Regions from separate parts of the Streptomyces sp. cg40 genome, predicted to be linked through region 1. Evidence: riboswitches for the same ligand, from Rfam matches in the RefSeq annotation. Region 1 holds a riboswitch; the other holds the start of a gene.
What was found. Region 1 has a riboswitch for glycine ahead of gcvT (glycine cleavage system aminomethyltransferase GcvT). Riboswitches for the same ligand answer to the same signal wherever they lie in the genome.
Positions count from the first base shown of each region.

Region 1 (15,271 bases):
ACGCCGTGACCATGGCGAGGACCTGCTTGAAGTCCGAGTTCGCCTTGGGCAGGTGGAAGACGATCGTCTTGGCGTCGGGCGTGGAGATCGCCTTCAGGCCGAGCTTGTCCTTCGAGGTGTCCTTGTAGGGACCCTTGTAGGTGTTGTTCGGGTCGAGCATCTGCTGGAGGTAGATCGGACCGCCGGACAGCACGTCCTGCGCCCAGACGCGCTCGATGCCGTACTTGATGTCCTGGGAGGTGATGGCCTTGCCGTCCTCCCAGGTGATCCCGTCACGCAGGTGGAAGGTGTAGGTCTTGCCGTCGGCCGAGACCTGGCCCATGTCGGTGGACAGGTCGGGCGTGAGCTCGGCGCCCGCGGCACCCGGCTCGGTCTTGAAGGTGAGCAGCTGACGGCTGTAGTACCGCGAGAAGTCCCACATGAAGCCGTAGTAACCGCGCGTGGTGTCCCAGAAGTCGGCGTCCTGGGCGGAGACGAACTTCAGCTCGCCGCCCTTCTTGACCAGCGAGGCCTGGGCGACCTTGTTGTTCGCCGCGTCGAAGCCGGCGGCGCCGGTCTTCGAACCGCCGTCGTCCTTGCTGTTGCCGCCGCCGCACGCTGCCAAGGCCAGCATGCCGGCGACCGCGGCAGCAGCGGCAAAGGCCTGCCTACGCCGCCCTGAGGTGCGTTGGGTAGTCACGATCTCGGATCCTCCGGATTTGATGAGAGACCCCGTGTAGATGGCACGGGACGCTTGAGGCAATGCGGTTCAGCGGGAAGCCTTCGGGTCCAGCGCGTCCCGCACGCCGTCGCCGAAGAGATTGAAGGCCAGAACGGTGATGAAGATCGCCACACCCGGAATGACCATGTACATGGGGTCCGAGTCGTAGTAGTCGATCGCGGTGGAGAGCATCTGTCCCCAGGAGGAGGTGGGCGGCTTGACGCCGACGCCCAGGAAGCTGAGTGCCGCCTCGGTGAGGATGTTGGTGGGGATCATCATCGTCGTGTACACGATGATCGGCGCGACCAGGTTGGGCAGCAGTTCCTTGAACAGGATGTAGAAGCGTCCGGCGCCCAGCGAGCGGGCGGCCTCGACGTACTCGCGCTCACGCATCGACAGGGTCTGTCCGCGCACCACGCGTCCGATGTACGGCCAGCCGAAGAAGCCGATCACCAGGATCATCACGAAGACCCGCACGCTGGAACCGCTCAGGCCCAGCATCTCGTTCGGCATCACGGAGACCAGCGCGATGATGAAGAGCAGCTGGGGGAAGGCCAGCAGCCCGTCCATGACACGGCTGATCAGGGAGTCGACCCAGCCGCCGAAGAAGCCGGCCAGGATACCGAGCACGGTGCCGAGCACGACGGCGACGATCGCGGACAGGAAGCCGACAAGCAGCGAGATCCTGGAGCCGTAGAGGATGCGCGCGAAGATGTCGCGGCCGTTGACGGGCTCGACCCCCAGCAGGTGGTCACCGCTGATGCCACCCAGCGACCCCTTGGGGGTGCCGAACAGCGGGTCGATCAGGGTCTCGTGGAACGTGTCCGGATCCTGCCCGATCAGGCTGGCGATCATCGGGGCGAAAACCGCGACCAGAATGAGGACGACCACGACGATGCCGCCCGTGAGGGCGAGTTTGTCGCGCTTGAGGCGCTCCCAGGCGATCCGGCCCAGGGAACGTCCCTGCACGACCTTGTCACCGGCGTTGGCGATCGCCGCTTCCTCGGCTGCGCTCGGGGCCGCTTCCGCGGTCGGCTCGTGCAATGGTGCCGTCATCTGGCAGGGACCCCTCTCAACCGGCGGTAGCCGGCCCACACTTGCCGCTGTGGCGGCCATGATCAGTCCGTCGTACATCGGGGCGCACGGCCCCTGGTGCGGGAGTCTTCAACGCTTTGGTGATCTGTTGCCAGACTTGGCGGTGAATGGATGCGTAAACGTGATGCGGGCTGGAGGGTTCCGTTATACGGACAACGGGTAACGCCCCCCGGACGCCGGGCAGTTGGGACAGAACACCGATCCGGTGACTTTTTAGGGCATCGGACCGCGATCTACGCGCGAAGAAATGTGTCGTCGGCGTAAAACCTGCGGAGGAGCGGGGAAGAGGACTCGCCGGGCAAGTATCCACCACGGCCGGATGAGCACCGGCACCCACCCGCCCCCGCGGGCACTCGCCGACGGCCGCAGCACCACACCGGACGGCCGCGGGGTGGGTGCGGGGAGGAATTCGAAGGGGCGCGGTCGCCCTGGCCGCCGCCGTCGGCGCGGCGACATCCGCGCCCCGAGCTTCTGCTTCACGCCGGAAAGCGATGGGGCCCGCTCTTTTCGAAGAGCGGGCCCCATCGTCTTTCAGTACCTCGGCGGCGGATAGCCGTATCCACCCGGCGTCGACACCTGCGCCGGCGCCGCGTGGGCCTCGCGGTCGTAGAACGGGCGGGCGTTCGCCCGCAGCCACAGCGCCACCGGGTCGTAGTCGTCGGACATCGCCACGGTCGACACCGGCAACCCGTCCGGGACCGCGCCGATCGACTGCTGCATCATCGCGCGCACCGAGTCCACGGCGGACGGACTGGTGTCGTACACATCCAGACCGATCGCGAGATACGGCGCCCCGAGCGCGGGCTGCACCCAGGCGCGGCGGAGGGTGCGGACGGCCGGCGTACGGTGGGCGTTCTGCGTGAGCAGGCCGTAGAACTGCGGGACCTCGATCGCCGGTTCCGTCAGGCGCAACGGCCCCGCGGGCTGGCGCTCCAGGCCGGTGGCGATCCGGCGCAGGTCGAGCCACGGGATGCCGACGCCGCCGCCGGGAGCGTGCGGGTTGAGCCAGAGGCCGAAGTGGTCGGGATAGAGGGTGCGGGCCACGTCCAGGCCGTCGACCACCTCGTACGAACGGTTCCAGCCACTGGCCGAGAGCTCCTGGGCGGAGGTGACGCAGGGGGCGTAGCCGTAGCCCTCGACGTGCATGTTTCCGTACTGGGCGTCCGGGGAGCCGGACTGGCCGTGCCACAGGAGCATCCAGATCTGGCCGGAGTGGGGGGTCGCGAGGGCGCGCAGGAGCGCCTCGTAGGCGTCGTAGCGCCCGGGCGTCACCTGGCGCAGCATGTGCTCGACCTGGCCGGTCGCGGTGCCGCTGGCGCTCACGTGTACCGCCCCTTCTGGTGGTTGGCCTGCGTTGGGGTCCAGCTTAAGCGCCCAAGGGGTGGGGGCTCGGTGTCCGTTGGCGAGTGCGGGTGCGTCTCGGCTGGGCGCGCAGTTCCCCACGCCCCTGAGGGAGTCGCCCCTTGGGGAGTTTCCTAGTGACCCTGTGTATAGAAAGGACGTACCGTCTGCCGCATCCACTCCGCCACCGGGTCCTGTGTCACGTCCAGGAGGACCAGGTTGACCGGCCACTTGACCTCGGTCCTGGTGAGGGCGCGGGACAGGGCGCCCATGGGGGCCGCCCTCAAGTCGCCGTCCCAGTTGGTGAGTTCGACGCCCACGAACATCACCGGATCGGCGGTCTCGATCGCGGCCAGGCAGCGGCGGGCCGTGCCGACCACGCCGATGGCGGCGAACTCCGCGGAGGCCGCGGCGAGGAAGTCGACCGGGTCGTCCTGCCAGTCGGGCTCGAAGAGGCGGACCCGGCCACCGCTGGTGGGGCCGTCCAGGACGGTACGGCCGATGCGGCACAGCTCGGCCACGGCGGCGGGCGGGAGGGGGATGCCGACCACGCCGTCCGGATTCACCGCGATACCCACCTGCGGGGGCAGTCCGCGGGCGAACTCCACCGCGGGCGCGATGGTGAACGACAGATGCGAGCCGACGACCTTGCGGAACTGCTCCTCGGAGCTGAAGACCGGCACGAAGGCCTGACCCTCGATGTCCAGCGTGGGCAGGTCCAGGGGTCCGCTGTGCGGGCCGCCGCCGCTGGGCAGCGGGACCCAGACGAAGCTGCGGGACAGCACCTCGATGATCCGGCCGCCGGCCGAGGGCAGGCCGAGGGAGACCGAGAGCACCTCCTCCAGCTCGTTGCCTGGCCATCCGCCGTGCGGATGCGGGTGGGGGTACGCCTGACCGGGGAAGTCCGCCGGGAAGTCCATCTACCTACCGCCTGCTGGTGAAACCGCCTGCTGTAAACGTGCTGTGACGGAAAAGGCTAGCGGCTCAGTCCGCGAAGTCGATCCGCCGCAGCACGTCCGCCGCGTCCCGGTCCAGCAGGACCGCCGAGCCCACGCCGTGCGGCAGGTCGCCGCGCTCCACGGCGCGCAACAGCCGGGCGGCGGCCCGGCGGTGGCGCAGGAACGCGTACCGCGAGACGCCCCGGCCGCGCTCGCGCTGGCCGTCGAGCGCGGTGTCCGGGCTGACGTCGAGGAACACCAGGTGCAGAGTGCCGCCGCGGCGGTGCGCGGCGCGGGCCAGCCAGCCGCGCACCCAGGTCTGGGTGCCGCAGTCGTGCACGACGGCTCCGGACGCGGAGCGCAGGGTGCGGTGCAGTCCGGCGTAGTGGGCGAGGCGGACCAGGGGGCGGTAGACCGCGTACGGGAGGAGGCCCGATACACGGGACACCCGGGTCTCCCAGCGGTCCCTGGCGTCCTGGCTGTCGACGCGGACGCCGTCACCGGTCACCGCGCGCCGCATCAGCGTGGACTTGCCGCTGCCGGGCAGGCCGGTGACCACGACCAGGTCGCGGGGGCCGAAGCGGAGGCCGTGCGGGCTGCGGCCGGCGCGCTCGCGGAGGTCGCGGACGACCGGTGCCGGGCGGGCCGGGCATGCCTCCCTGGCCGGGGCCGAGCGCTGTTCGGGCAGCGCTACGGCCGAGGTCGTGGCGTACACCGTGGTCCTTGTCACCGTGATCGTCCTCCCTGCGGGGTCAGGAAAGGTTCTCCCCAACTAACGTAAAGAGAAGGTAATGCACGGTGTCTCGCGGTTCCGTTCGCTTCCGGCCACAGGCCTGTTACAAAGCCTGTGCGATGATGTGCGCGCCTAACTGCATACCGGCCGCTTGAATCCGCGCGGGAGAGTCCCCGGTCGTACGACCTCCGGGGCGCCGAAGGAGCAAGTCCCTCCCTTGAATCTCTCAGGCCCAGTTACCGCGCGGGCGAGGCACATCTGAAAAGCGGGCCGCCGTCGCCGGCGGTCCCACCCAAGGTGCAACCCATGGCCCGTGCGTGTCCCGCGCGGTCATGGCGAACCTCTCAGGTTCCGATGACAGATGGGGAGGAACGACCTCGCCGTCATGCCTTGGGAGACCGACCGATGAGCAGTACCGCCACCCCTGAGAAGCGCCGCACCGCGCTGGACGCGCTGCACCGCTCGCTCGGTGCGACGATGACCGACTTCGCCGGCTGGGACATGCCGCTGCGCTACGGCTCCGAGCGCGACGAACACCTCGCCGTCCGCACGAAGGCCGGCCTCTTCGACCTCTCCCACATGGGCGAGATCACGGTCACCGGACCGGACGCGGCCGCGCTCCTCGACTACGCGCTGGTCGGCAACATCGCCTCCGTGGGCGTCGGCCGCGCCCGCTACACCATGATCTGCCAGGCCGACGGCGGCATCCTGGACGACCTGATCGTCTACCGGCTGGCCGGGACCGAGGCTGCGTTTTCCACATACATGGTCGTCGCCAACGCGTCCAACGCCCAGATTGTCCTGGACTCGCTGGTCGAGCGGGCCGCGGGCTTCGACGCGGTCGTCCGTGACGACCGTGACGCGTACGCGCTGCTCGCCGTCCAGGGCCCCGAGTCCCCCGGCATCCTCGCCTCGCTCACGGACTCCGACCTCGACGGCCTCAAGTACTACGCCGGGCTGCCCGGCACGGTCGCGGGCGTACCCGCGCTGATCGCCCGCACCGGCTACACCGGCGAGGACGGCTTCGAACTGTTCGTCGCCCCCGGTGACGCGGAGAAGCTGTGGGAGGCGCTGACCGAGGCAGGGGCGTCGGCGGGGCTGATCCCGTGCGGCCTGTCCTGCCGGGACACGCTCCGCCTGGAGGCGGGCATGCCGCTGTACGGCCACGAACTGTCGACCTCGCTCACCCCGTTCGACGCCGGGCTCGGCCGGGTCGTGAAGTTCGAGAAGGACGGCGACTTCGTCGGACGTACGGCCCTTGCGGCCGCCGCCGAACGGGCCGCCGCACAGCCGCCGCGCGTCCTGGTCGGCCTGATCGCCGAGGGCCGCCGCGTCCCGCGCGCCGGGTACTCCGTGGTCGCCGACGGCCGGGTGATCGGCGAGATCACCTCCGGCGCCCCCTCCCCCACGCTGGGCAGGCCCATCGCCATGGCCTACGTCGACGCGGCGCACTCCGCGCCGGGCACGGCCGGTGTCGGTGTGGACATCCGGGGCAGTCACGAGCCGTACGAGGTCGTGGCGCTGCCGTTCTACAAGCGCCAGAAGTGACAGTCGTCGTAGCGTCGGGTCCGTGACCGGGGCGGATCGCCCCCGCTCGACGATTCCCTCCGCATTCCCCCCTTCACCAGCACTCCCCCGCGTACAGGAGAATTCACGCCATGAGCAACCACCCCGAGAATCTGCGGTACAGCAAGGAACACGAGTGGCTGACGGCCGCCGTCGACGGTGTCTCGACGGTCGGCATCACCGAGTTCGCGGCGAACGCGCTCGGCGACGTCGTCTACGCCCAGCTGCCCGAGGTCGGCACGACGGTGACCGCGGGCGAGTCCTGCGGCGAGCTGGAGTCGACCAAGTCGGTGTCGGACCTGTACGCGCCGGTCAGCGGTGAGGTCGTGGAGATCAACACGGCCGTCGTGGACGAGCCCGCGCTGGTCAACTCCGAGCCCTTCGACGGCGGTTGGCTCTTCAAGGTGCGGATCACGGACGAGCCCGGGGACCTGCTCTCCGCCGACGAGTACACCGCCTTCACCGCCGGCTGAGGAGTCGTAGAACCATGTCCGTCCTGAACACGCCCCTGCACGAGCTCGACCCGGACATCGCCGCCGCCGTCGACGCCGAGCTGCGCCGTCAGCAGTCCACGCTGGAGATGATCGCCTCGGAGAACTTCGCTCCGGTCGCGGTCATGGAGGCACAGGGCTCCGTCCTCACCAACAAGTACGCCGAGGGGTACCCGGGCCGTCGTTACTACGGCGGCTGCGAGCACGTCGACGTGGCCGAGCAGATCGCGATCGACCGGGTCAAGGAGCTGTTCGGCGCCGAGTACGCCAACGTCCAGCCGCACTCGGGCGCCTCCGCCAACCAGGCCGCCCTGTTCGCGCTGGCCCAGCCCGGCGACACGATCCTCGGCCTCGACCTGGCGCACGGCGGCCACCTCACCCACGGGATGCGGCTGAACTTCTCCGGCAAGCAGTTCGACGTGGTCGCCTACCACGTGGACGCCCGGACCGGTCTGGTCGACATGGCCGAGCTGGAGAAGCTCGCCAAGGAGCACCGCCCGAAGGTCATCATCGCGGGCTGGTCGGCGTACCCGCGGCAGCTGGACTTCGCCGAGTTCCGCCGGATCGCGGACGAGGTCGAGGCGTATCTGTGGGTCGACATGGCGCACTTCGCCGGGCTGGTGGCGGCCGGCCTCCACCCGAATCCCGTCCCCTACGCGGACGTCGTCACGTCCACCACCCACAAGACGCTGGGCGGCCCGCGCGGCGGCATCATCCTCGCCAAGCAGTCCTTCGCGAAGAAGCTCAACTCCTCCGTCTTCCCCGGCTTCCAGGGCGGTCCGCTGGAGCACGTGATCGCCGCCAAGGCGGTCTCCTTCAAGGTCGCGGCGGGCGAGGAGTTCAAGGAGCGCCAGCGGCGTACCGTGGAGGGCGCGCGGCTGCTCGCCGAGCGGCTCGTCCGGGACGACGTGAAGGCCGTAGGCGTCGACGTCCTGTCGGGCGGTACGGACGTGCACCTGGTCCTGGTCGACCTGCGGAACTCCGAGCTCGACGGCCAGCAGGCCGAGGACCGGCTCCACGAGGTCGGCATCACGGTCAACCGGAACGCCGTCCCGAACGACCCGCGGCCCCCGATGGTCACCTCCGGCCTGCGCATCGGCACGCCGGCGCTGGCCACGCGGGGCTTCGGCGCGGAGGACTTCGCCGAGGTCGCGGACGTCATCGCCGAGACGCTGAAGGCGCCCTCTCCCTTCGAGGGGTCCGACGTGGCGGGTCTGAAGGCCCGGGTCACGGCGCTGGCGGAGAAGTACCCGCTGTATCCGGGCCTGTAGTCGGCCCGCCCGGCCGTAGTCGGCCACCGGGGCACCGCCGCACACTGAGAGGTGTACGGCGGTGCCCACCCCCTCGCACCACCCCGCACGTCCTGCGTTCTGAGGAGTCACCGTGGCCATCTCGGTCTTCGACCTGTTCTCGATCGGCATCGGCCCGTCCAGCTCCCACACGGTCGGCCCGATGCGGGCCGCCCGCATGTTCGCGCTCCGGCTGCGCAACGAGGAGCTGCTGGACTCCGTCGCCTCCGTCCGCACCGAGCTGTACGGCTCGCTCGGCGCGACCGGGCACGGGCACGGCACCCCGAAGGCGGTGCTGCTCGGCCTGGAGGGCGAGTCGCCGCGCACGGTGGACGTGGAGGGGGCCGACGAACGGGTCGAGCAGATCAAGGCGGCCGGACGCATCCGCCTCCTCGGCGAGCACGAGATCCCGTTCGACTTCGACGCCGACCTGAAGCTGCACCGCCGTAAAGCCCTGCCGTACCACGCGAACGGCATGACGCTGTGGGCGTACGACGCGGCGGGCGGCGAGCTGCTGTCCAAGACGTACTACTCGGTGGGCGGCGGATTCGTCGTCGACGAGGAGGCGGTGGGCGCCGACCGGATCAAGCTGGACGACACGGTCCTCAAGTACCCCTTCCGCACCGGCGACGAGCTGCTGCGCCTCACGCAGGAGACCGGTCTGTCGATCTCCGCGCTGATGCTGGAGAACGAGCGCGCCTGGCGCACGGAGGAGGAGATCCGGGCCGGGCTGCTGGAGATCTGGCGGGTGATGGGGGCGTGCGTGTCGCGGGGCATGTCGCGGGAGGGCATCCTGCCCGGCGGCCTGCGGGTCCGCCGCAGGGCCGCCATGTCGGCACGCCAACTCCGGGCGGAGGGCGACCCGTTGGCGCACGCGATGGAGTGGATCACGCTCTACGCGATGGCGGTGAACGAGGAGAACGCGGCGGGCGGCCGGGTGGTCACCGCCCCGACCAACGGGGCGGCCGGCATCATCCCGGCGGTCCTCCACTACTACATCAACTTCGTGCCGGGCGCGGACGAGGAGGGCGTCGTCCGCTTCATGCTGGCCGCCGGCGCGATCGGCATGCTCTTCAAGGAGAACGCCTCCATCTCCGGCGCGGAGGTCGGCTGCCAGGGCGAGGTCGGCTCGGCCTGCTCGATGGCGGCGGGCGCGCTGGCCGAGGTCCTGGGCGGCAGCCCGGAGCAGGTCGAGAACGCCGCCGAGATCGGCATGGAACACAACCTCGGCCTCACCTGCGACCCCGTCGGCGGCCTCGTCCAGATCCCCTGCATCGAACGCAACGGCATGGCCGCGGTGAAGGCGGTGACCGCGGCGCGCATGGCGATGCGGGGGGACGGGTCCCACAAGGTGTCCCTCGACAAGGTCATCAAGACGATGAAGGAGACGGGGGCGGACATGAGCGTGAAGTACAAGGAGACGGCTCGGGGCGGGCTTGCGGTGAACATCATCGAGTGTTGAGGGAGCGCCCCTCGGAAGCGCTCAGCCGGCCTCGGCGAGGCGGGTTAGGCGGGTGAGCTGGGCTACCGCTGCCCGGACTGTTCCCCGGCGCCGGTGACGGCGTCGACGTACTCGGACCAGACGGCCGGGACGTCGTAGTGGCAGCCTACGAAGCTGTGCTCGCCCCAGAGGGTGAGCAGGGGCTGGGTGAGGCGGCGGCCTGCTGTCGCGTCCTCCTCGTCGTGGACCAGGTCGATCGAGCCGGCCGCGCGGTAGTCCTCGCAGGCGGCGCGGATCGCGGCCGGGTCGGAGAAGCAGCGCACGTACTCGGCCTGGGCGTCCGGGGCGAAGGGGGTGCCGGGCGCCCATCCGGGCCCGGATCCAGAACTCCGGGTCGCCGCCGATCAGGTGCTCGGGGTTGCCGTTGCCGGCGGTCAGGAAGAACCAGTGGTAGTAGCCGCGCCCGAAGTCGGCGTCGGAGTGCAGGTAGGCGTGCCGGGTCGGCACGATGTCCAGGACCGCGAGCGCGGAGACCGCGCGCTGCGGATTCCAACGGATTCCGGGCATGCGGCGCGGGGCGGGACATCGGGCGGGGGCCGGTAGGCTTCCCTCCTGCCGGCCGGCCCCCGCCCGGGACATGCGCTCCCGGCGGCTTCAGGGCTTCGCGGGAAAGCCCGAGCACTTCCTTCCGAGAATGGTCGGTCAGGCCGGTCCGGCGGGGCCCTCGAGAGTGCTGCTGAAGCGGTCGTACAGCCGCTGGCGCGCCCGGCCGCCGACCCGGCGGATGCCGGCGCGTGTGTGGTTGAGCGCCCGGGAGACCTCGGCGACCAGTTGCATGGACTCGGCCATCTGATCGAAGAGACCGGTGGTGGACGGAACCCAGGTTCCTTCCGGCGCGTGCTGCTGCCCCACCGACGCGCATTTCGTCAGCAGCTCGCTCATCAGACGGTGGAATTCGGCGACGTCCTCGTCGGTGAAGTCGTCGACGGTCAGGTGATACATATTCCGCGCAGTCGGCCCGCGCATACGCAAAACTCCTTGGCGGTGGGTGAGGAAGGAACAGATGAATGCGGCGCTAATGCCCCATCCCGGCTCCCCCGTCGACCGGCAGGACGGCACCGGTGATGTAACCGGCGTCGTCGGAGGCCAGGAACGCGACGGCCGCGGCGACCTCTTCGGGCCTGGCGAGGCGGCCGAGGGGAATCTGGCCGGTCAGATGTGTGCGCTGTTCCTCCGTGAGGTTCTCGCTCATCGCGGTCTCGGTGAGGCCGGGTGCGACCACGTTGAAGGTGATCCCGCGCACGCCGAGTTCCCTGGCCATCGAGCGAGCGAATCCGATCAACCCCGCTTTGGAGGCCGCGTAGTTGGCCTGTCCGCTCTCGCCCCGCAGCGCGACGGCGGAGGAGATGAACACGACCCGGCCCTTCTTGGCGCGCAGCATTCCCCGGCCGGCTCGTCCGACCACCCGGAAGGCGCCGGTGAGGTTGGTGTCGACGACCTCGGTGAAATCCGCTTCGGACATGCGCAGCAGCAACTGGTCCCTGATGATTCCCGCGTTGGATATCAGGACCTCGACCGGACCGTGCTCCGCCTCGACCTGTTTGAAGGCGACGTCGACCTGGTCGGTGTCGGTGATGTCGCACCGCACCGCGAGCAGACCCTCGGGCGGCTCGCCGGTCCGGTACGTCACGGCGACACGGTCACCGGCGGCCGCCATACGACGGGCGACGGCAAGGCCGATACCGCGACCGCCACCGGTGATCAGGACTGAACGGGACACAGAATGCCTTTCCGGTCTGAAAAGCGCGGCCGGTGAGCGACGGCAATCTGGCCAGTACTCGACTGTAAGGAGATCAGTCGAGCCGTCACTCTAGGTGATGAATGGCGTCGGATCGGCCACCGCACGTCGAACAACGCCCCCTCGCGGTCAGGGACTTCACGTCCCCAGCAACGCGAACGACCCGGTGAGTGATCTTTCTGCATCGGCGTCGAGCACACCAGGGTCTGTTTTTTCCGGTTCCGGATTTTCCTGAAAAGGGTTTTCCGGTAATTGAGTCGGCGGCCCGGCGGGCGCCACGGGAGAGGTTCCGAGTTGGACAACAAGGAGGCGCTGCAGAGGCTGCTGCGCTGGAAGCGGGCCCAGATAGACCCGGTGGAGCTCGGGTGGCCGCAGCGCAGCGGACGGGGGCGCCGTTCCACGGGGCTGTCGCAGGCCCAGGTGGCACAGGTGCTGTACGTCTCCGAGCGCACCTACGCCGACCTGGAGCGGGGTGAAATGCCGTCGCCCACCGCGGAGTTCCTCGACAACGTCGCCCAGGCCCTGCGGATGGAGGAGCGCGAGCGCACCGCGCTGTACGTCTACGCCCTGGGCTACGAACCGCCGTTCCCCATGGACCCACTGGCGGGCAGCAGCGTCGCCCCGGCCTGGCAGACGGCGATCGAGCGCGTTTCCGGCCAGCCCTGCTACGCCAATGACGTCGCCTGGAACGTCCTGGCGGCCAACGACGATTTCATCCGGATGTTCCCGCAGGAACCGGGCAAGCCCGCCCGCCTGCCCGAGCAGAACCTGATCCGCTGGATGCTGCTGCGCGAGGACGCCCGCGAGCACCACCTGGTGCAGTGGGAGAAGCGGTGGGCCGAGCCGGTCGCCGCCCAGCTCCGCACGGCCGTTGCGTCGCACCCGGACAACAAGGACCTCCAGCAGCTGGACCAGGAGGTCAACGACGACCCGGTCGCGGGTCCCGTCTACCGCAACCACAAGATCGCCTACGTCCATCCTGACGGTGACTCACGTCTCATGCGCCACGCGGGATTTGTCGCCCCGGAAGGTGAGGAGGACCGGCGGGACCGCTGCTGCGAGCACCACGAGGTGTCCCAGCTGGGGGTGGTGACGATGTGTGCGGCGCAGCCCTTCGGCTCGCCCGGGGCCCGGTTCCTGTTCCTCGTCTTCGAGCCCTCGCAGCGCCCCGTTGCCGCCTGACATTCCGTCCGGGAAGAATGCGTCCCCATGACTGACGCAACCCAGCTCCACGAGATCGCGGCCGGCGTGCACATGTGGGCCCCCGACGGCGTGGACACCTGGGGTCTGGCCAACTGCGGCCTGGTCCACTCGGACGGCGAGGCCCTCGTCGTCGACACGCCGTACACGCCCGCCCTGACCGAGACCTTCCTCACCGCGGCCCGCCGGGTGACGGGCGGCACCGCGCCGGGCACCGTGGTGGCGACCCACGCCAACGGTGACCACACCTGGGGCAACCAGTGCCTCACCGGCAGCGAGATCCTCGCCACGGAAGCGGCACTTGAGCACCAGTGCGTGGAGCCGACGCCTCAGGAACTCCACGCGCTGGTGTGGGAGAGCGATCCGGGCCAGCCGCTGGGCTGGTACTTCCGCCGCCACTTCGGGAAGTTCGACTTCTCGGGCATACGGGTCCTGCCGCCCACCAAGACCTTCACCGGCCGCCACGACCTGACGGTCGGGCGGATCCCCGTCGAACTCCACGAGGTCGGCCCCGCCCACACCGTGGGCGACCTGGTCGTCCATCTCCCCGAGCAGCGGGTCGTGTTCGCCGGCGACATCGTCTTCTCCGGCGACCACCCCTGCCACTGGGCCGGCCCGCTCGACCGGATCGCGGCGGCGGCCGAACGCGTCCTCGCATTCGACCCCGAGTGGATCGTGCCCGGCCACGGCCCACTGCTGACCCCCGCCCAACTGCGCACGTACATCTCCTACTTGGACGACCTCTCCGACCAGGCACTCCTGCTGCACGGCCAGGGCAAGACCCCGATCGAAGCGGCCCGCATCCTCATCGACGAGAACCGCTACCCCGGCCTCGGCCTCCCGGAACGCCTCGCCATCACCCTCTCCACGGAGTTCCGCCACCTCAACCAGGACCACTCCCGCCCGAGCCTGGTCGAACCGTTCGCACTCGCCGCGCGAATCGCCTGGCGACGGGCGTCGGACACGGCGGCGTCGGCCTGATTGTCAACTCGCGTACAGGTGGAGGGAATTGGACTCTCACTGCTCTAGGGCCGGGCCCACCCCCGATGGGGCCGGGGCCAGGCCCTTCATCCGGCTCCAGCGCCGACGCCGACAGACACGGCCGTACGCGGCGCTTGGCCCCCTCCGGCAGGACATCTCCGGCGCCATGCCCGAAGTCGCCCTGTCCGCGCCGGAGTTGACGGATGGAAACGCGGACGACTCCGACCGCCCCCTCCCAGCAGGTGCGGGAGAGCACCGAACAGGGCGTCACCGCACGGGGCATGACGGGCATCCCAAAGTAGGGCGACGCGCTCGCGGAGGCCGCAGTGCCGCGGGCCGCGGTACAGGCGAAGAAGGCCGGGAGCGAGCCGCGGGCCGAAGCCGCGGTGCCGCCTCCCACTGCGGCATCCCGGGCGGACAGCCTCCGCACCGACACCGACGGCTGCTCCTCGTCGCCCGCGCCCACGCTCAGCGGATCCGGCCGGGAGCGAGCCGCCGGCCTGAGCCGTACCGCCACCCCACTGGCGCCTCCCGGACGGACAGCCACCGCACCGACACCGACCAGCTGCTCCTCATCGCTCACGCCCACGCTCAGCGGATCCGGCCGGGAACGAGCCGCCGGCCGAAGTCGTACCGCCGCCCTGGCGCCTCCCGGGCGGAAGCCTCCGCACCGACCCCGACCGGCCGCTCCTCATCACCCGCGCCCGCGCCCAGCGGATCGCGGGTAGCGTCGACGACGAACTGCCCCCGCAGGAACGGACCCGCAAGCGTGACCGACCCGTTGCAGGACCCCCTGTTCTTCGCCGACCCCTATTCGACCTACGCGCGGCTACGGAACGCGGCGCCGGTGCAGCAGGTGCCGACCGGTTCGGCGGGGCGCGTCGGCTATCTGGTCACGGGCTACACGGAGGCCCGGGAGGCGTTCGCCGACCCACGGCTCTCGAAGGACACCGCGCGGTTCTTCGCGGGCCGGCTGTCCGACCGCGATCTCCATCCGGCGGTCTCGCGGAACATGCTGGCCACCGATCCCCCGGAGCACGCGCGGCTACGGGCCCTGGTGACCAAGGCGTTCAGCACCGGGGCCGTGGCGAAGCTGCGCCCCTACATCGCGGGGCTCGTCGACGAACTCCTCGACGCCTGGCCGGAACACGGACCGGTGGACCTCGTCGCCGGCCTCGCGGTACCGCTGCCGGTCACCGTCATCTGCGAGATGCTCGCGGTGCCCGAAGCCGACCGCGGGTCGGTGCACGCGTGGTCCGGCGAGTTGTTCGCCGCGGGAGACCCGCGGCGGATCGACGCCGCCTCGCAGGCCGTCGGCACCTACATGACCGACCTCGTCGCCGCCCGGCGCGCCTCCCCCGGCGAGAGTCTGCTCGACGATCTCATCGCGGTGCGTGACGGTCAGGACCGGCTGACCGAGGACGAACTCGTGTCGCTCGCCGTGCTGTTGCTCGTGGCCGGGCACGAGACCACCACCAACTTCATCGGCAACGCGGCCCTGGCGCTTCTCCAACACCCGGAATCCCTCGCCCGGTTGAAGGCCGAGCCGGAGCTGTTCGGCACCGCCCTCGACGAGTTGCTGCGCTTCGACTCGCCGGTCGGGATCGCCACGTTCCGCTACAGCACCGAGGCGCTCACCCTCGGCGGGACCGACATCCCCGCGGGTGTTCCGGTGCTCATCGCACCCGGCGCCGCCAA
Region 1 is NZ_CP190128.1:3,576,201-3,591,471, forward strand. Features, by position in the region: gene ACQHII_RS15540 (ABC transporter substrate-binding protein) at 1-679, opposite strand, end outside; gene ACQHII_RS15545 (ABC transporter permease) at 749-1,756, opposite strand; gene ACQHII_RS15550 (enhanced serine sensitivity protein SseB C-terminal domain-containing protein) at 2,327-3,118, opposite strand; gene ACQHII_RS15555 (enhanced serine sensitivity protein SseB) at 3,271-4,056, opposite strand; gene ACQHII_RS15560 (AAA family ATPase) at 4,121-4,810, opposite strand; glycine riboswitch at 4,960-5,059, shown strand; glycine riboswitch at 5,060-5,178, shown strand; gene gcvT (glycine cleavage system aminomethyltransferase GcvT) at 5,213-6,355, shown strand; gene gcvH (glycine cleavage system protein GcvH) at 6,466-6,846, shown strand; gene glyA (serine hydroxymethyltransferase) at 6,861-8,135, shown strand; gene ACQHII_RS15580 (L-serine ammonia-lyase) at 8,248-9,615, shown strand; gene ACQHII_RS15585 (hypothetical protein) at 9,678-9,917, opposite strand; gene ACQHII_RS15590 (hypothetical protein) at 10,297-10,620, opposite strand; gene fabG (3-oxoacyl-ACP reductase FabG) at 10,670-11,374, opposite strand; gene ACQHII_RS15600 (helix-turn-helix domain-containing protein) at 11,687-12,574, shown strand; gene ACQHII_RS15605 (MBL fold metallo-hydrolase) at 12,602-13,573, shown strand; gene ACQHII_RS15610 (cytochrome P450 family protein) at 14,343-15,271, shown strand, end outside.

Region 2 (15,271 bases), 5.2 Mb from region 1:
GCGGCGAAACACTCGTCGATGATCCGGCGGTTGCGCATCCGCGAGTTCAGCAGGCACAGCGGAAGCGTGGCCGCCTGTGCCCAACTGGCCTTGGAGACACCGGCAAGCGGCCCGTCGACCGGCGTGAGGAGCACATACCGCTCCTCGTAGAGCGGGAAGCGGCGGACGTTGCGCAGGCTGTCGTCGTCCAGGTACGTCATCGCCGCGTCGAGCTCGAACTCGGCGAGCCCGTGCCGGATGTCGACCGACGACAGCGACTCCAGGGCGACCCGGGCCCGGGGATGCCGTTCGCAGAACGGGGTGGTGAGGAGGGAGGCGGCGGGCAGCGCGGTCGGCACCACGCCCAGCCGCAGCGTGCCGGTCAGGCCGCCGCGCAGGGCGGACAACTCCTGGTGCAGGGCGTCCCGTTCGGCCAGGATGCGGTGCGCCCAGGCGAGCACCACCTCGCCCTCCGGCGTCAGCCCCTCGTACCGTTGGCCGCGCCGCACGATCGGCACGTCCAACTCGTGCTCCAGCCGCCGGATCGCGGCCGACAGCGAGGGCTGCGAGACATAGCAGGCCGCCGCGGCGCGCGCGAAGTGCCGCTCACGGGCGAGCGCGACGAGGTACTCCAGCTGACGCAACAGCATCCCTGACCTCCCCTGTGACGTGCAGGCTAGGCGCTGTCCGTCCGGCACAACAGGGCTGCCCACAGGTCGAGTCGGTCGTAGAGGCGGGAGAGGTCGCGCCCGGTGAAGTGCTCGATGCGTCCGATGCGGTAGTGCACGGAGTTGACGTGCAGATGCAGCGCCTCAGCGGTCCGCGCCCAGGAGCCGTCACAGGCGAGGAAGGTCTCCAGGGTCTCCAACATGACGGCGTTGCCGCGCAGTTCACCGAGGACGGTCCGGCTGAAGGCGGTACGGACCTCGGCCGGCACACCCGTGAGCAGCGCGTCGAGCCCGGTGAGCGCCGAGGCGTCGACGAGCGCGGATCCGCGGCGTGCGGTGCCGCGCGCCGAGCCGAGCGCGTAACGCGCCTGCGCCAACGCCCCGTTGAGATCCTTCGCCTCGGCCACGGCCGCCCCGGTCCCACCGTAGAGCGGCACGGCCGCTTCACCACCGGCGACGAGCGTCCAGACCTCGCGGAACGCCTCGGCCTCACCCCCGGTGACGACCGCGAAGGCAACACCGTCGGGCAACCGCCCTACGGCGCCGACGCCTGAGGGCGGTTCTGCGAGCGCGGCAGCGTCCGTCGGCCGTCCCGCAGCGCCCGCGACGGCCGTGCCGTTCGGCGCTCGCCCAGCCCTCGCCCCGGATACCGCCCCCGCAGCCCTCTCCCCCGCCACCACATGCGCGACGACCTCGGCCAACGCCCCCTCGGCCAGCCCCGCCCGCCCCGCCCCGGTCTCCGCGACCAGCACGCGGTACGGCCCCTCGTCCGGCAGCCCGCAGGCCCGCAACGCCCCCGCCACAGCCGAGGGATCCGTCCCCGGCACGGCGAGCAGCGCCCCCAACTCGTCCGCCGTCTGCCGCTCTTCGGCCCGCGACCGGACCCGGGCCTCCTGGCAGCGCCCCAGCACCGAGGCCAGCTCGTGCAGCATGCGCGGCGGGGCGTCGTCGGGGTCGGGAAGGCAGAGGTGCCAGCGTTCGTACGGCGAGACCCCGTCGGCGTCGACGGGCAGGGCCTCCGCCAGCAACGAGGCGGCCTTCCTCGCGGATATCTCAGCCGCACCCGGAGTCGCCGCGACCGTCCGCCCGGACGGTGTGAGGACGTACGCGACGGCCCGTTCGAGGTGGGCGAAGGCCGTCGCCACGATCGCCTCCGGGCCCGCTCCCTGCGCGGCCATCCGGCTCAGCCGCCCCCGCACGCCGTCCGGCAGCGCGTGCCGCCGGCTCAGCTCGCCCCACCGCCCGAGGTACACGGTGTCGGTGATCGCGCGGAACATGATGTGCGCCGGTACGGCGGCCACCGGCACGCCATGCCGGACGCATGCCTCGACGAGGTCGTCCGGCACCGAGCCGTGCGTCTCCTCCCCGGCGAGCAGCGCGGCGGCCCCCGCTCCGCGCAGCGCGGACACGAACCGCTCGGCCCGCCCGGCCCCGTCCTCGGCGGACCACCAGACCAGCCCGCTGAGCACCACCTCGTCCCGCCGCACGAACCGCGCGGGGTCCTCCAGGTCGGTCACGGTCACCCCGCTGATCTCCCGCGCCAGCTGGGCGTCCTCGGCCCACAGCAGACGCAGGCCGAGGGACTCGTCCTGAAGGAGGTGTTCGACGTGCATGGTTCCGGCTCCTCGTATCTCGCATTCGCCAGGTGAACACGAGTGATTGCATGGTAAGTGCAAGACCAATCACCCGAAACGCCTCTTGGTCGATCATCCAAAGCAACGCCCGGGAACATCGGCGTTTCCGTGCTGTGAACCAGTCGTCCCGGCCCGGTCCGCGTTGCTTCACTGGCGGTCATGGACCTGAACACGGTGGCCGAGATCCTCGACGCCCGGCAGCCGACCCCCTGGCGGCCCGGCGACGCCTGGCTCGGCGGCGGCACATATCTCTTCTCCGAGCCGCAACCGCACCTGCGCCGCCTGGTGGACCTGAGCCGCACCGGCTGGACCCCCGTCCAGCACCTCCCGGACGGCTCCCTGGAGATCGCCGCGACCTGCACGATCGCCCAACTCTCCCGCTTCGCGAAGGAGTTGACGGCCGAGGCGGCCCCGCTCCTCGAACAGTGCTGCCGCGCCTTCCTCGCCTCCTTCAAGATCTGGAACATGGCGACGGTCGGCGGCAACCTCTGCAACGCCCTGCCCGCAGGCCCGATGATCTCCCTCACGGCCGCCCTGGACGGCGAGTGCCTGCTCCTCGCCCAGGACGGCGCCCGCCGCCGCGTCCACGTCACCGACTTCGTGACCGGCGCTGGCCGCAAGGACCTGGCCGACGGCGAACTCCTCCGCTCGATCACCGTCCCGGCTCGCGCCCTGACCTGCCGTACGGCCTTCCGCCAGGCCTCCCTCTACGGCCTCGGCCGCTCCGGAGTCCTGGTCATCGGCACCCTGGACCCGCGGGACGGCTCATTCGCGCTCACGATCACCGCGTCGACGGTCCGCCCGTTCCGCCTGCGGTTCCCGCTGCCGCCCACGGCCGGGGACCTGCGCACGGCGATCGCCTCCACGGTCGACGAATGGTTCGACGACATCCACGGGCTGCCGGAATGGCGGGCGCACATGACGTTCCACTACGCGGAGGAGATCCGCCGCGAACTGGGCCCTGTTCCGGAGGAGACGGCAGCATGAAGATCGAGGTCAACGGCCGCTCCTTCGCCGAAGAACCCCGCCCGGGCCAGTGTCTGCGCACCTACCTCCGCGACCGCGGCTGGTTCGGCGTGAAGAAGGGCTGCGACGCGGGCGACTGCGGCGCCTGCACGGTCCATGTGGACGGCGAGCCGGTCCACAGCTGCCTCTACCCGGCCTTCCGCGCCGACGGCCGTACGGTCACCACAGTCGAGGGTCTGGCCGCCGAGGACGGTGAACTCCACCCCGTCCAGCGGAAGTTCCTCGACGCCCAGGGCTTCCAGTGCGGCTTCTGCACGGCCGGCTTCCTGATGACGACGGCCGCCCTGAACGAGGACCAACTCACCGATCTCCCCCGCGCGTTCAAGGGCAACCTCTGCCGCTGCACGGGCTACCGCGCCATCGAGGACGCGGTACGCGGAGTGTGCCACGCCGAGGCGCCGGGCGCGGGCGAGGCGGTGGGCCGCAACCTCCCCGCCCCGGCCGGCCCCCAAGTGGTGACGGGCACGGCCCGCTACACCTTCGACATCGACATCCCCGACCTGCTCCACATGAAGCTCCTCCGCTCCCCGCACGCCCACGCCCGCATCACGGCGATCGACATCACGGCGGCCCTCCAAGTCCCGGGCGTGCACTCCGTGTTCACCCACCACGACGCCCCCGAACGCCACTTCTCCACGGCCCGCCACGAGCACCCCACCGAAGACCCCGACGACACCCGCGTCCTCGACGACACCGTCCGCCACGTCGGCCAGCGCGTCGCCGCCGTGGTCGCCGACAGCGAGGCCGCCGCCGAGGAGGGCTGCCGACGCGTCGACGTGACGTACGAGATCCTGCCCGCGGTCCTCGACCCGGAGGAGGCGATGCGCCCCGGCGCGCCCGTCGTCCACGACAAGGACGCGGCCACGGCCCGCATTTCCCGCCCCCAGGACAACGTGGTCGGCGAGGCGCACGGCGAGATCGGCAGCGTGGAGACGGGCTTCGCGGAGGCCGACGCGGTGTACGAGGGCACGTATCGCACCCAGCGCGTCCAGCACGCGAGCCTGGAGACGCACGGCGCGGTGGCGTGGTTCGACGAGGACAACAGGCTTACGGTCCGGACCAGTTCACAGACCCCGTTCCTCACCCGCCGCGCCCTCTGCGCGCTCTACGACCTCCCCGAGGAACGGGTGCGGGTCGTCGCGGGCCGGGTCGGCGGCGGCTTCGGCGGCAAGCAGGAGATGCTCGTCGAGGACATCGTCGCCCTCGCGGTCCTGCGCCTGCGCCGCCCGGTGAAACTGGAGTACACCCGCGCCGAACAGTTCTACGGCGCGACCACCCGCCACCCCTTCACCATCCGCGTGAAGGCGGGCGCCCGCCGCGACGGCCGACTCACCGCGCTGCAACTGCGAGTTGTCTCCAACACGGGCGCCTACGGCAACCACGGTCCCGCCGTCATGTTCCACAGCGTCGGCGAGTCGACGGCCGTCTACCGCGCCCCGCACAAGAAGGTCGACGCCTTCTCCGTCTACACGCACACCGTCCCGGCGGGCGCGTTCCGGGGCTACGGCCTCGGCCAGGTGATGTTCGCCGTGGAGTCGGCCCTCGACGAACTCGCGCGCCAACTGGACCTGGATCCCCTGGAGTTCAAGGCGAGGAACATCATCGGGCCGGGCGAGCCGATGCTCTCCCCCGCCGGCGAGGAGGAGGACCTGCACATCGCGAGCTACGGGCTCGACCAGTGCCTCGCGATCGTCCGCCGCGCCCAGGCGGAGCCCATGTCCGAACTCCCCCCGGACGGCTGGCTGGTGGGCGAGGGCACCGCCCTGGCGATGATCGCGACCGGGCCGCCCGGCGGCCACATCGCCGACGCGAAGGCGAGCCTCCTGCCCGACGGCGGCTTCGATCTCGCCGTGGGCACCGCCGAGTTCGGCAACGGCACGACGACCGTGCACCGCCAGATCGCGGCCGGTGAACTCGCCACCACCGTCGACCGGATCACCGTCCGCCAGTCCGACACGGACGTCGTACGCCACGACACGGGCGCCTTCGCCTCCACGGGCACGGTGGTGGCGGGCAAGGCCACGCTGCGCGCGTCCCGCGCCCTCGTCGACCAGCTGCTCGACTTCGCCGCCGCCCATCTGCAACTCCCCCGCGCGGACTGCCGGTTGGCGGAGGAGGCCGTACTGCATCCCGGTGGCCGTCTGCCGTTGAAGGAGCTGCACGCGGCGGGTGCGGCGGTCGGGGTCGAGTTCACCGCCGACGGGCACTTCGGCGGCACCCCGCGTTCCGTGGCCTTCAACGCACAGTGGTTCAGGGTCGCCGTGGACCCCGACACCGGCGAGATCCGCATCCTGCGCAGTGTGCACGCGGCCGACGCGGGCAAGGTGATGAACCCGATGCAGTGCCGGGGCCAGGTGGAGGGCGGGGTCGCCCAGGCGCTCGGGGCGACCCTCTTCGAGAACGTACGCGTCGACGGGCACGGCGCGGTGGAGACGGCCGCGTTCCGCCGCTACCGGCTCCCGCAGTACGCGGACGTGCCGCGCACCGAGGTCCACTTCATGGAAACGGCGGACGCCATAGGGCCGTTGGGCGCCAAGTCGATGAGCGAGAGCCCCTTCAACCCGGTCGCGCCCGCCTTCGCCAACGCCCTGCGGGACGCGACCGGCGTCCGCTTCACCGAACTTCCGCTGACCCGCGACCGGGTGTGGCTGGCACTGGCCGACTCGCCGCGCCGTACCCCCCGTCCACCCGTATCGCACTGATCCCGCTGATGTGCCGGGCCCCGCAACGGTCCTGTGGAAGCACCAGTTGCGGTCCGGCACGGTCGAGCGGGGTGTCGTCGATGCTCACAGCGAGCAGAACAGGGGCATGAGCGAAGTCGGGATCGATCTCGGCCCAGGACAGCAGCGCGTGGTGCCCGTCCGTACCGCTCACCGCGATGAGGAAGCGCAGCCGGTCCTTGCGGCGGACGGGGTCGAAACCGGGACCGGCCGCGGACAGGACGTCGTAGAGCCGCGGTCCCGCGAAGCGGTGGACCTGGGTGCCGCTGGTGGCGCACTCGAAGCTGACCCGGACCCGGTGCAGCGGCCAGTTCAGCAGGTCCGGCACGGTGAGCCGGACGGGTCGGGCGAGGTCCCCCGTCAGGTCGAGCTGCGCGAGCGTCACGAGCCATCACCTCCCGGAATGTGGTACCCGGGCCGCACTCCCGTACAAACGCACATGCGCACCCCGCAAGCGAATAGTGCAGCTCATGCGATGCGACAGGAGACTTACACCTTGCATATGCGGCAGTATCATCGCGGCACGGCCGTTGCGGTCGGGCAAGGGCGCGACCATCCCTTATCGGCAGAATCAGAGGAGTAGAACCGTGATGACCCGTTCCGCGCGTCGGACCCGCCGGATCCTGCAGGTTGCGGGGGCCGGAGCCGCCGCGCTGCTGGCCCTGAGCGCCTGCTCCTCCAGCGACGACTCGTCCTCCTCGAAGTCCGACACCTCGGCGTCCGCGTCCCCGAAGATGTCCGGCACCGTCACCGTCTTCGCCGCCGCCTCGCTCAAGGAGTCGTTCACGACCCTGGGCAAGGAGTTCGAGACGGCCCACCCCGGCACCAAGGTCACCTTCAACTTCGCGGGCAGCGACACCCTCGCCGCGAGCATCACCAGCGGCGCCCCGGCCGACGTGTTCGCCGCCGCGAGCCCCAAGACCATGGCGATCGTCACGGACAAGGGCGACGGCGTCGGCACCCCGGCCACGTTCGTCCGCAACCAGCTGGAGATCGCCACGCTGCCGGGCAACCCCGACAAGGTGACCTCCCTGAAGGACCTCACCAAGTCGTCGCTCAAGGTCGTGCTGTGCGACAAGACGGTGCCGTGCGGCGCCGCGGCCCAAAAGGCGCTCACGGCAAGCAAGTTGAAGCTCACCCCGGTGTCCTACGAGGAGGACGTCAAGTCGGCCCTCAACAAGGTGGTGCTGAAGGAGGCCGACGCGGCGGTCGTCTACAAGACCGACGTGCACGCGGCCGGCAGCAAGGTGGAGGGCGTGGAGTTCCCCGAGTCCGCCGACGCCATCAACGACTACCCGATCGTCCTCCTGAAGAACGCGCCCAACGCCGTCGCCGCCAAGGCGTTCATCGCGCTGGTGCAGTCCGCCGAGGGCCAGAAGGTGCTGTCCGCGGCGGGCTTCCTCAAGCCGTGACCCAGCTCGACACCTCCGACGCCGCGGCCGAGACCCTGAAGGGCGGGCCGCGGCGTCGCCGCGTCCGGATGTCCGGACACGGGGTGCCGCTGCCCCTGCTGGTGCCGGCGCTCGTGGGCCTGGCGTTCCTGCTCCTCCCCTTGCTCGCCCTCCTGGTCCGGGCCCCTTGGCGTTCCCTGCCGTCCCAGCTCACCAGCACGGAGGTCTGGCAGGCGCTCCAACTCTCCCTGCTGAGCGCGACCTTGGCGACAGCGGTGTGCCTGGTGCTGGGCGTGCCGCTGGCCTGGCTGCTGGCCCGCACGGAGTTCCCCGGCCGCCGCTTCGTCCGGGCCCTGGTGACCCTCCCGCTGGTCCTGCCCCCGGTGGTGGGCGGCGTGGCGCTGCTCCTGGCCCTCGGCCGCAACGGTGTCGTGGGCCAGTGGCTCGACTCGTGGTTCGGCATCACCCTGCCCTTCACCACGACCGGCGTCGTGGTCGCGGAGGCGTTCGTCGCGATGCCGTTCCTGGTCATCAGCGTCGAGGGCACCCTGCGCGCCGCCGACCCGCGCTACGAGGAGGCCGCCCAGACCCTCGGCGCCTCCCGCTTCACCGCGTTCCGCCGGGTCACGCTCCCCCTGATCGCCCCGGGCATCGCGGCGGGCTCGGTGCTCGCCTGGGCCCGCGCACTGGGCGAGTTCGGCGCGACGATCACCTTCGCCGGCAACTTCCCCGGCCGCACCCAGACCATGCCCCTGGCGGTCTACCTGGCCCTCCAGAACGACCCCGAGGCGGCCATCGCCCTCAGCCTGGTCCTGCTGGCCGTGTCGATCGCGGTCCTGGCCGGGCTCCGCGACCGCTGGATGACGACCTCATGACCGCACTGGACAAGGGCCTCGACGCCCATCTCGTCGTGGACCGCGGCACGTTCCGCCTCGACGTCGAACTGACCGCCGCACCAGGCGACGTGGTCGCCCTGCTGGGCCCCAACGGCGCCGGAAAGACAACCGCGTTGCGAGCCCTGGCCGGTCTGGTCGGCCTGACGGACGGTCATCTACGTCTGGACGGCGCGGAGTTGGACCGTACGCCCCCGGAGTCCCGCCCGGTGGGCGTCGTCTTCCAGGACTATCTCCTCTTCCCGCACCTCACCGCCCTCGACAACGTCGGCTTCGGCCCCCGCTGCCAGGGCGCGACCAAGGCGGAGTCCCGCGCCATCGCGGCCGAGTGGCTGGAGAGGATGGGCCTCGCCGAGCACGCGGGCGCCAAGCCCCGGAGACTCTCCGGCGGCCAGGCCCAACGCGTTGCCGTGGCAAGGGCGTTGGCGACCCGCCCACGCCTCCTGCTCCTCGACGAACCCCTTGCCGCGCTGGACGCCCGTACCCGCCTGGACGTACGAGCCCAACTCCGGCGCCACCTCGCGGAGTTCGAGGCAGTCGCGGTCCTGGTCACCCACGACCCCCTGGACGCCATGGTGTTGGCCGACCGGCTGATCGTGATCGAGCAGGGCAAGATCGTCCAGCAGGGCACCCCCGCCGACATCGCCCGCCACCCGCGCACGGACTACATCGCCCAACTCGTCGGCCTCAACCTCTACAAGGGCAACGCCGACGGCCACACGGTCACACTCGACACCGGCCCCACGATCACCACCACGGAGGACCTGACCGGCGAGGTCTTCGTGGCGTTCCCACCAAGCGCGGTGACTCTCTTCCGAGACCGCCCGACCGGCGCCAGCGCCCGCAACCTCTGGCACTGCGAGGTGGCGGGCCTGGAAACCCACGGCGACCAGATCCGCGTAGACCTGACCGGCGAACTCCCCCTGGCGGCGGACCTGACGACACCGGCAGCGGCCGAACTGGACCTGCATCAGGGGGCGTCGATCTGGGCAACGGTCAAGGCGACCCAGACCCACGCATACCCTGCGTGAGCACCCGCGCCCCCTTTTTTCATGGGGGCGCGGGGAGCTGCTTTTAGGGGCGCGGGGAACTGCGCGCCCAGCCACGACGGCGCCGCACCCGAAAAACTCAGTCCTCGTACGCATCCAACGGCGGGCAGGAGCAAACAAGGTTCCGGTCCCCAAACGCCTGGTCAATCCGCCGCACCGGCGGCCAGTACTTGTCGGCAACGGACACACCAGCCGGGAAGACCGCCTCCTCGCGGGTGTACGCGTGCCCCCACTCCCCACCGAGCGCGGCAGCGGTGTGCGGCGCGTTCCGCAACGGATTGTCCTCGGCCGGCCACTCCCCCGCCCCGACCTTCTCGATCTCCCCGCGAATAGCGATCATCGCCTCGCAGAACCGGTCCAGCTCGATCAGGTCCTCGGACTCCGTCGGCTCGATCATCAGCGTCCCGGCCACCGGGAACGACATGGTCGGCGCGTGGAAGCCGTAGTCGATGAGCCGCTTGGCGATGTCGTCGACGGACACACCGGTCGCCTTGCTGATCGGCCGCAGATCGATGATGCACTCGTGCGCGACGAGCCCGCCGGGCCCGGTGTAGAGCACGGGGTAGTGCGGTTCCAGCCGCTTGGCGATGTAGTTGGCGGAGAGCACGGCCACCTGCGTGGCCCGCTTCAGCCCCTCGCCGCCCATGAGCCGGACGTACGCCCAGGAGATCGGCAGAATCCCGGCCGAACCCCACGGCGCGGCGGAGATCGGCCCGACTCCCGTCTCAGGACCGGCAGCGGGCTGCAACGGATGGTTCGGCAGATACGGCGCCAGGTGCGCGCGCACGCCCACCGGCCCGACACCCGGTCCGCCCCCACCGTGCGGAATGCAGAACGTCTTGTGCAGATTCAGGTGCGAGACGTCGCCGCCGAAGTGCCCCGGCTTTGCAAGCCCCACAAGGGCGTTGAGGTTGGCGCCGTCGACGTAGACCTGCCCGCCGGCCTCGTGGACCTGCGCGCAGATGTCGGCGACGTGCTCCTCGAACACCCCGTGCGTGGACGGGTAGGTGATCATCAGCACCGACAGCTCGTCGCGGTACTGCTCGATCTTCGCCCGCAGATCCTCGACGTCGATCTCACCGTCCTCGGCGGTCTTCACGACGACGACCTTCATCCCGGCCATCACGGCACTGGCGGCATTGGTGCCGTGCGCGGACGACGGGATCAGACACACGGTCCGCTGCGCGTCCCCGTTGGCGCGGTGGTACCCACGCACCGCCAGCAGCCCGGCCAACTCGCCCTGCGAACCTGCGTTGGGCTGCAACGACACCTTGTCGTACCCGGTGACCTCGGCGAGCCGCTCCTCCAACTCCCGGATGAGCGTGAGGTATCCCTGTGCCTGCTCGGCGGGCGCGAAGGGGTGCAGCTGCCCGAACTCGGGCCAGGTGACCGGCTCCATCTCGGTGGTCGCGTTGAGCTTCATCGTGCAGGAGCCCAGCGGGATCATGCCCCGGTCGAGCGCGTAGTCCCGGTCGGCGAGCCTGCGCAGGTAGCGCAGCATCGCGGTCTCGGAACGGTGGTCCCGGAACACGGGGTGCGTGAGGTACGCGTCGTTCCGCAGCAGCGCCTCGGGCAGTGTGTCCTCGGCACTCACGTCGAGCGCCTCGATGTCTCCTTCGACCCCGAACGCGGTCCATACGGCCGCCAGTTGGGCACGCGTGGTCGTCTCGTCGCAGGCGATGGACACCTGGTCCGCGTCCACGAGGTGGAGGTTGACGCCGTCCTCGCGGGCTGCGGCGACGACCTCGGCGGCCCGGCCGGGCACGCGCGCGGTCAGCGTGTCGAAGTAGCCGCCGTGCACAACCTCGACCCCGCCGGCGGTGAGCCCGGCGGCGAGGATCGTGGCGTAGCGGTGCGTCCGCCGCGCGATGCCCCTCAGCCCGTCGGGCCCGTGGTAGACGGCGTACATCCCGGCCATGACGGCAAGGAGCACCTGGGCGGTACAGATGTTGCTGGTGGCCTTCTCGCGGCGGATGTGCTGCTCGCGGGTCTGGAGGGCGAGGCGGTAAGCCTTGTGTCCGTCGGCGTCGACGGAGACGCCCACGAGCCGCCCGGGCAGGCTGCGCGCGAACTTCTCGTGCACGGCCATGTATCCGGCGTGCGGCCCGCCGAAGCCCATCGGCACCCCGAAGCGCTGCGTCGTACCGACCGCGATGTCCGCGCCCAGCTCGCCCGGCGACTTCAGCAGCGTGAGCGCGAGGAGGTCGGCGGCGACGGTGACGAGTGCGCCGAGCGCGTGCGCCTGCTCGATCAGCGGCTTGATGTCGCGTACGGCACCGGAGGCACCCGGGTACTGCACGAGCACGCCGTTGATCTCGCGCTCGGCGATCTCGGCGGGGATGCCCTCGCTGAGGTCGGCGACGACGACCTCGACTCCGGCCGGCTCGGCGCGGGTCTCGATCACGGCAATGGTCTGCGGCAGCGCGTCCGCGTCGACCAGGAACAGGCCCTTCTTGTTCTTGCCCATGCGCCGCGAGAGCGCCACGGCCTCGGCGGCGGCCGTGCCCTCGTCGAGCAGGGAAGCGCCGGAGGTCGGCAGCCCGGTGAGGTCGGCGACCATGGTCTGGAAGTTGAGGAGGGCTTCGAGCCGGCCCTGGGAGATCTCCGGCTGGTACGGCGTGTAGGCCGTGTACCAGGCCGGGTTCTCCATGACATTGCGCAGGATCACGGGCGGGGTGAAGGTCCCGTAGTACCCGAGCCCGATCATCGAGCCCAGGACCTCGTTGCGGTCCGCGAGGGACCGCAGTTCGGCCAGCACCTCGGCCTCGGTGCGGGCGCCCGGCAGGTCGAGGGAGTCGGCGTTCTTGATCACATCGGGGACCGCGGCAGCCGTGAGCTCGTCGAGCGAGCCGTAGCCGACCTGCGCGAGCATCTTGGCCCGCGCTTCCTGGTCGGGACCGATGTGTCGCTGCTCGAACGGGATGCCCTGTTCGAGCTCGGAGAGCGAAGTGCGAGGGGCGGTCATTTGGGAGGCCTCCTGGTCGGACACGACCTTCGAGGGCACCACGACAGTGGGGTGCCCGGACGGCCTCCCCCTCTGTCATCTCAACCTGAGAGCTTCACCGGCCACCCGAGGGTCACCGGTTTTCACCGTCGGTGAGAGCGCGGGCCGTCGCCGGCACCCGCTCTGCTTTCCAGAGTGACCTCGTCCGTGCGGTACGTGAGCCTGAGAGATTCCGGGGAGGATTTGCTCCTTCGGCGCCTCCGATGAAGTCTGGAGGACTCTCCCGCACGGGGTCAGCAGCCGCTCGCCAGCCTACCAGCGAGCGGTGAAGCCGAGCTTTCGAGTGGCCACCGGCCCGAATGTGCTCTTTTGTAGAGTTTACGGATGAGTTGCGACCAGGAGGAGGGCCCGTGCAGACCGATATCGATCCGCGCAACCTGATCGGCCGCAAGGCGTTCGACCGCACCGGCGCCAAGATCGGCACGATCGACGAGGTCTACCTCGACGACGCGACCGGTGTACCGGAGTGGGCGGCCATACGCACCGGCCTGTTCTCCAGGGACGCCTTCGTCCCTCTGGAGCCCAGCGAGCTGATCGAGGGCACCCTGCACATCCCCTTCGACCGCTCCCTGATCAAGGACGCCCCCGACTTCGGAGTGGGCCGCCATCTCTCCCCCGACCAGGAACTCCAGCTCTACCACCACTACGGCCTGGACGTGGCCCCACCGCCCTCCCTCCCGGACCGCGACTTCGGCAAACTGGCGGGCTCGGACGACACCTGAGCAGAGGCGGCGGGTCTTCGATTCTCCGGGGGCAGCACCACCAACTGCCCTGAGGCGGCGGCCAGTTCACCCGCGTCCCGCGTCACCAACGGCAACGGATCCGCCGGCTCCAGCTCGGGATCGTCGGTCCGGAACGTCCGTACCCGCCCGGGCCCGGCATCCTCCGGCGTCTCGAAGCGCACGGTGACCCGCCCCAGCCCGCTGCCCTGCACCCACCCGTGCCCGAACCCGGAGTGGTGCACATCGTGGCCCGCGGGCCAGCGCCGCTCCACGGGCGCGGCCTGCTCCCCGCTCGCTTCCTCCTCCGCGTGTTCCTCCTCAAGAAGGTCGACCTGCTCCCCCGCCGCCTGCGCGAACAGGTCCTCCTGCGTGTAGTCGGCGAGCCCGGAGACGCCGACCCCGAGCAGCCGCACCCCGCCCGTGGTGTCCACGGAGTCCAGCAACCGAGCCGCGGCCTCCCGCACCACCCCGGGGTCGTCGGTGGGCCCGCGCAGCGTCTCGGACCGCGTCAGCGTCGAGAAGTCGTACCGCCGCACCTTGAGCACGATGGTCCGCCCCGACAGCCCGGCGCCCCGCAGCCGCCGTACACACCGGTCGGCGAGACGCTGCACCTCCAGGCCCACCCGGATGCGGTCGTGGATGTCCACGTCGTAGGTGTCCTCGACCGACACCGACTTGGTCTCCCGCTCGGCGACCACGGGCCGCTCGTCGTGCGCGAGCGCCATGGCGTACAGCGAGTGCCCGTGCGCCTTGCCGACCAGTCGTACGAGCTCGTCCTCGCCCGCCTCGGCGATCTCGTCGACCGTGGTGATCCCGGCCCGCCGCAGATGGTCGCCCGTCGCCGGTCCGACCCCCGGCAGCGTGCGCACCGACAACGGCCCGAGCAGTGCCCGCTCGCTCCCGGGCTCGATCAGCACCAGCCCGTCGGGCTTGGCCCGCTCGGAGGCGATCTTGGCGAGCATCTTGGAGGCGGCGAGACCGACCGAGCCGGTGAGTCCCGTGGCGGCCCGTATGTCGGCCCGGAGCCGCTCCCCGGCCCGGCGTGCCGACTCGGCGTCCCAGGCCGCCTCGCCGGCCTCCAGGTCCACGAACGCCTCGTCCAGGCTCAGCGGCTCCACCAGTGGCGACAGCGCCCGCAGCAGCGCCATCACCTGCTCGCTGATCGACCGGTAGAACCCGAAGCGCGGCACAAGATACGCGGCGTTCGGAGCGAGTCTGCGCGCCTGGGCCATGGGCATCGCCGAGTTCACCCCGAAAACCCGGGCCTCGTACGACGCGGTGGCCACCACACCGCGTGGTCCGAGCCCGCCCACGACGACGGCCTTCCCGCGCAGGCTCGGCTTGGACGCCTGCTCCGCCGAGGCGAAGAAGGCATCCATGTCGAGATGCAGGATCGTGGGCGCGGTTCTCACATCTCCGATGCTGCCCTACGCCACTGACAATGCCCCGCTACGGCTCCCGCCGGGCCCTCAGACGGCCCGGTTGCGCCGCCTGGCCAGCTCGTCGGCGGGGTTGACCCCGACGAGCGTCTCACCGGTGTCGACGCGCTCCCCGTGCAGCTGCGACAGGGCGCTCTCCACATCCCGCCACACGACACCCACGGCGATCCCGAAGATCCCCTGGCCGCCCTGGAGCAGGGCGTGGACCTCGTCCGGCGAGGTGCACTCGTAGACCGTGGCGCCGTCGCTCATCAGCGTCATCCGCTCCAGATCGCGGAAGTCGCACTCCCGCAGGTGCAGAACGGCGCTGCGGATGTTCTGCAGCGAGACACCCGTGTCGAGGAACCGCTTGACGATCTTCAGGACTACGACGTCCCGGAAGCTGTAGAGCCGCTGCGTCCCCGACCCGTGTGCGGGCCGCACGCTGGGCTCGACGAGCCCGGTGCGTGCCCAGTAGTCCAGTTGCCGATAGGTGATGCCTGCCGCCGCACAGGCCGTAGGGCCCCGGTAGCCGATCTGCTCGGACGCCATGGACGTCGCCCCTCCGCTGCTCGGCACGGCAGTGGGTCGATGCGGAGCGTGATCGGCCGCACTGCCATGAAGCGGGTACGGGCCACTGTCCCCGAAACTGCGTTCCGGGGCACCCCCAGCCGTACCGTCGCCGCTGCTTCTCACGCCGACCTCCGTCCTTGACCTGCCTTCTCGACGGTAGGCAGTCACCAGGGGTGCGTCAACGATCGCCACGC
Region 2 is NZ_CP190128.1:8,773,695-8,788,965, reverse strand. Features, by position in the region: gene ACQHII_RS39720 (LysR family transcriptional regulator) at 1-629, opposite strand, end outside; gene ACQHII_RS39715 (helix-turn-helix domain-containing protein) at 656-2,260, opposite strand; gene ACQHII_RS39710 (FAD binding domain-containing protein) at 2,441-3,268, shown strand; gene ACQHII_RS39705 (molybdopterin-dependent oxidoreductase) at 3,265-6,009, shown strand; gene ACQHII_RS39700 (molybdopterin-dependent oxidoreductase) at 5,921-6,412, opposite strand; gene modA (molybdate ABC transporter substrate-binding protein) at 6,618-7,439, shown strand; gene ACQHII_RS39690 (ABC transporter permease) at 7,436-8,293, shown strand; gene ACQHII_RS39685 (ABC transporter ATP-binding protein) at 8,290-9,342, shown strand; gene gcvP (aminomethyl-transferring glycine dehydrogenase) at 9,440-12,325, opposite strand; glycine riboswitch at 12,505-12,600, opposite strand; gene ACQHII_RS39675 (PRC-barrel domain-containing protein) at 12,715-13,086, shown strand; gene ACQHII_RS39670 (DNA polymerase IV) at 13,008-14,498, opposite strand; gene ACQHII_RS39665 (MerR family transcriptional regulator) at 14,556-15,200, opposite strand.
Region 2: another riboswitch for glycine. It lies ahead of gcvP (aminomethyl-transferring glycine dehydrogenase); the one in region 1 lies ahead of gcvT (glycine cleavage system aminomethyltransferase GcvT).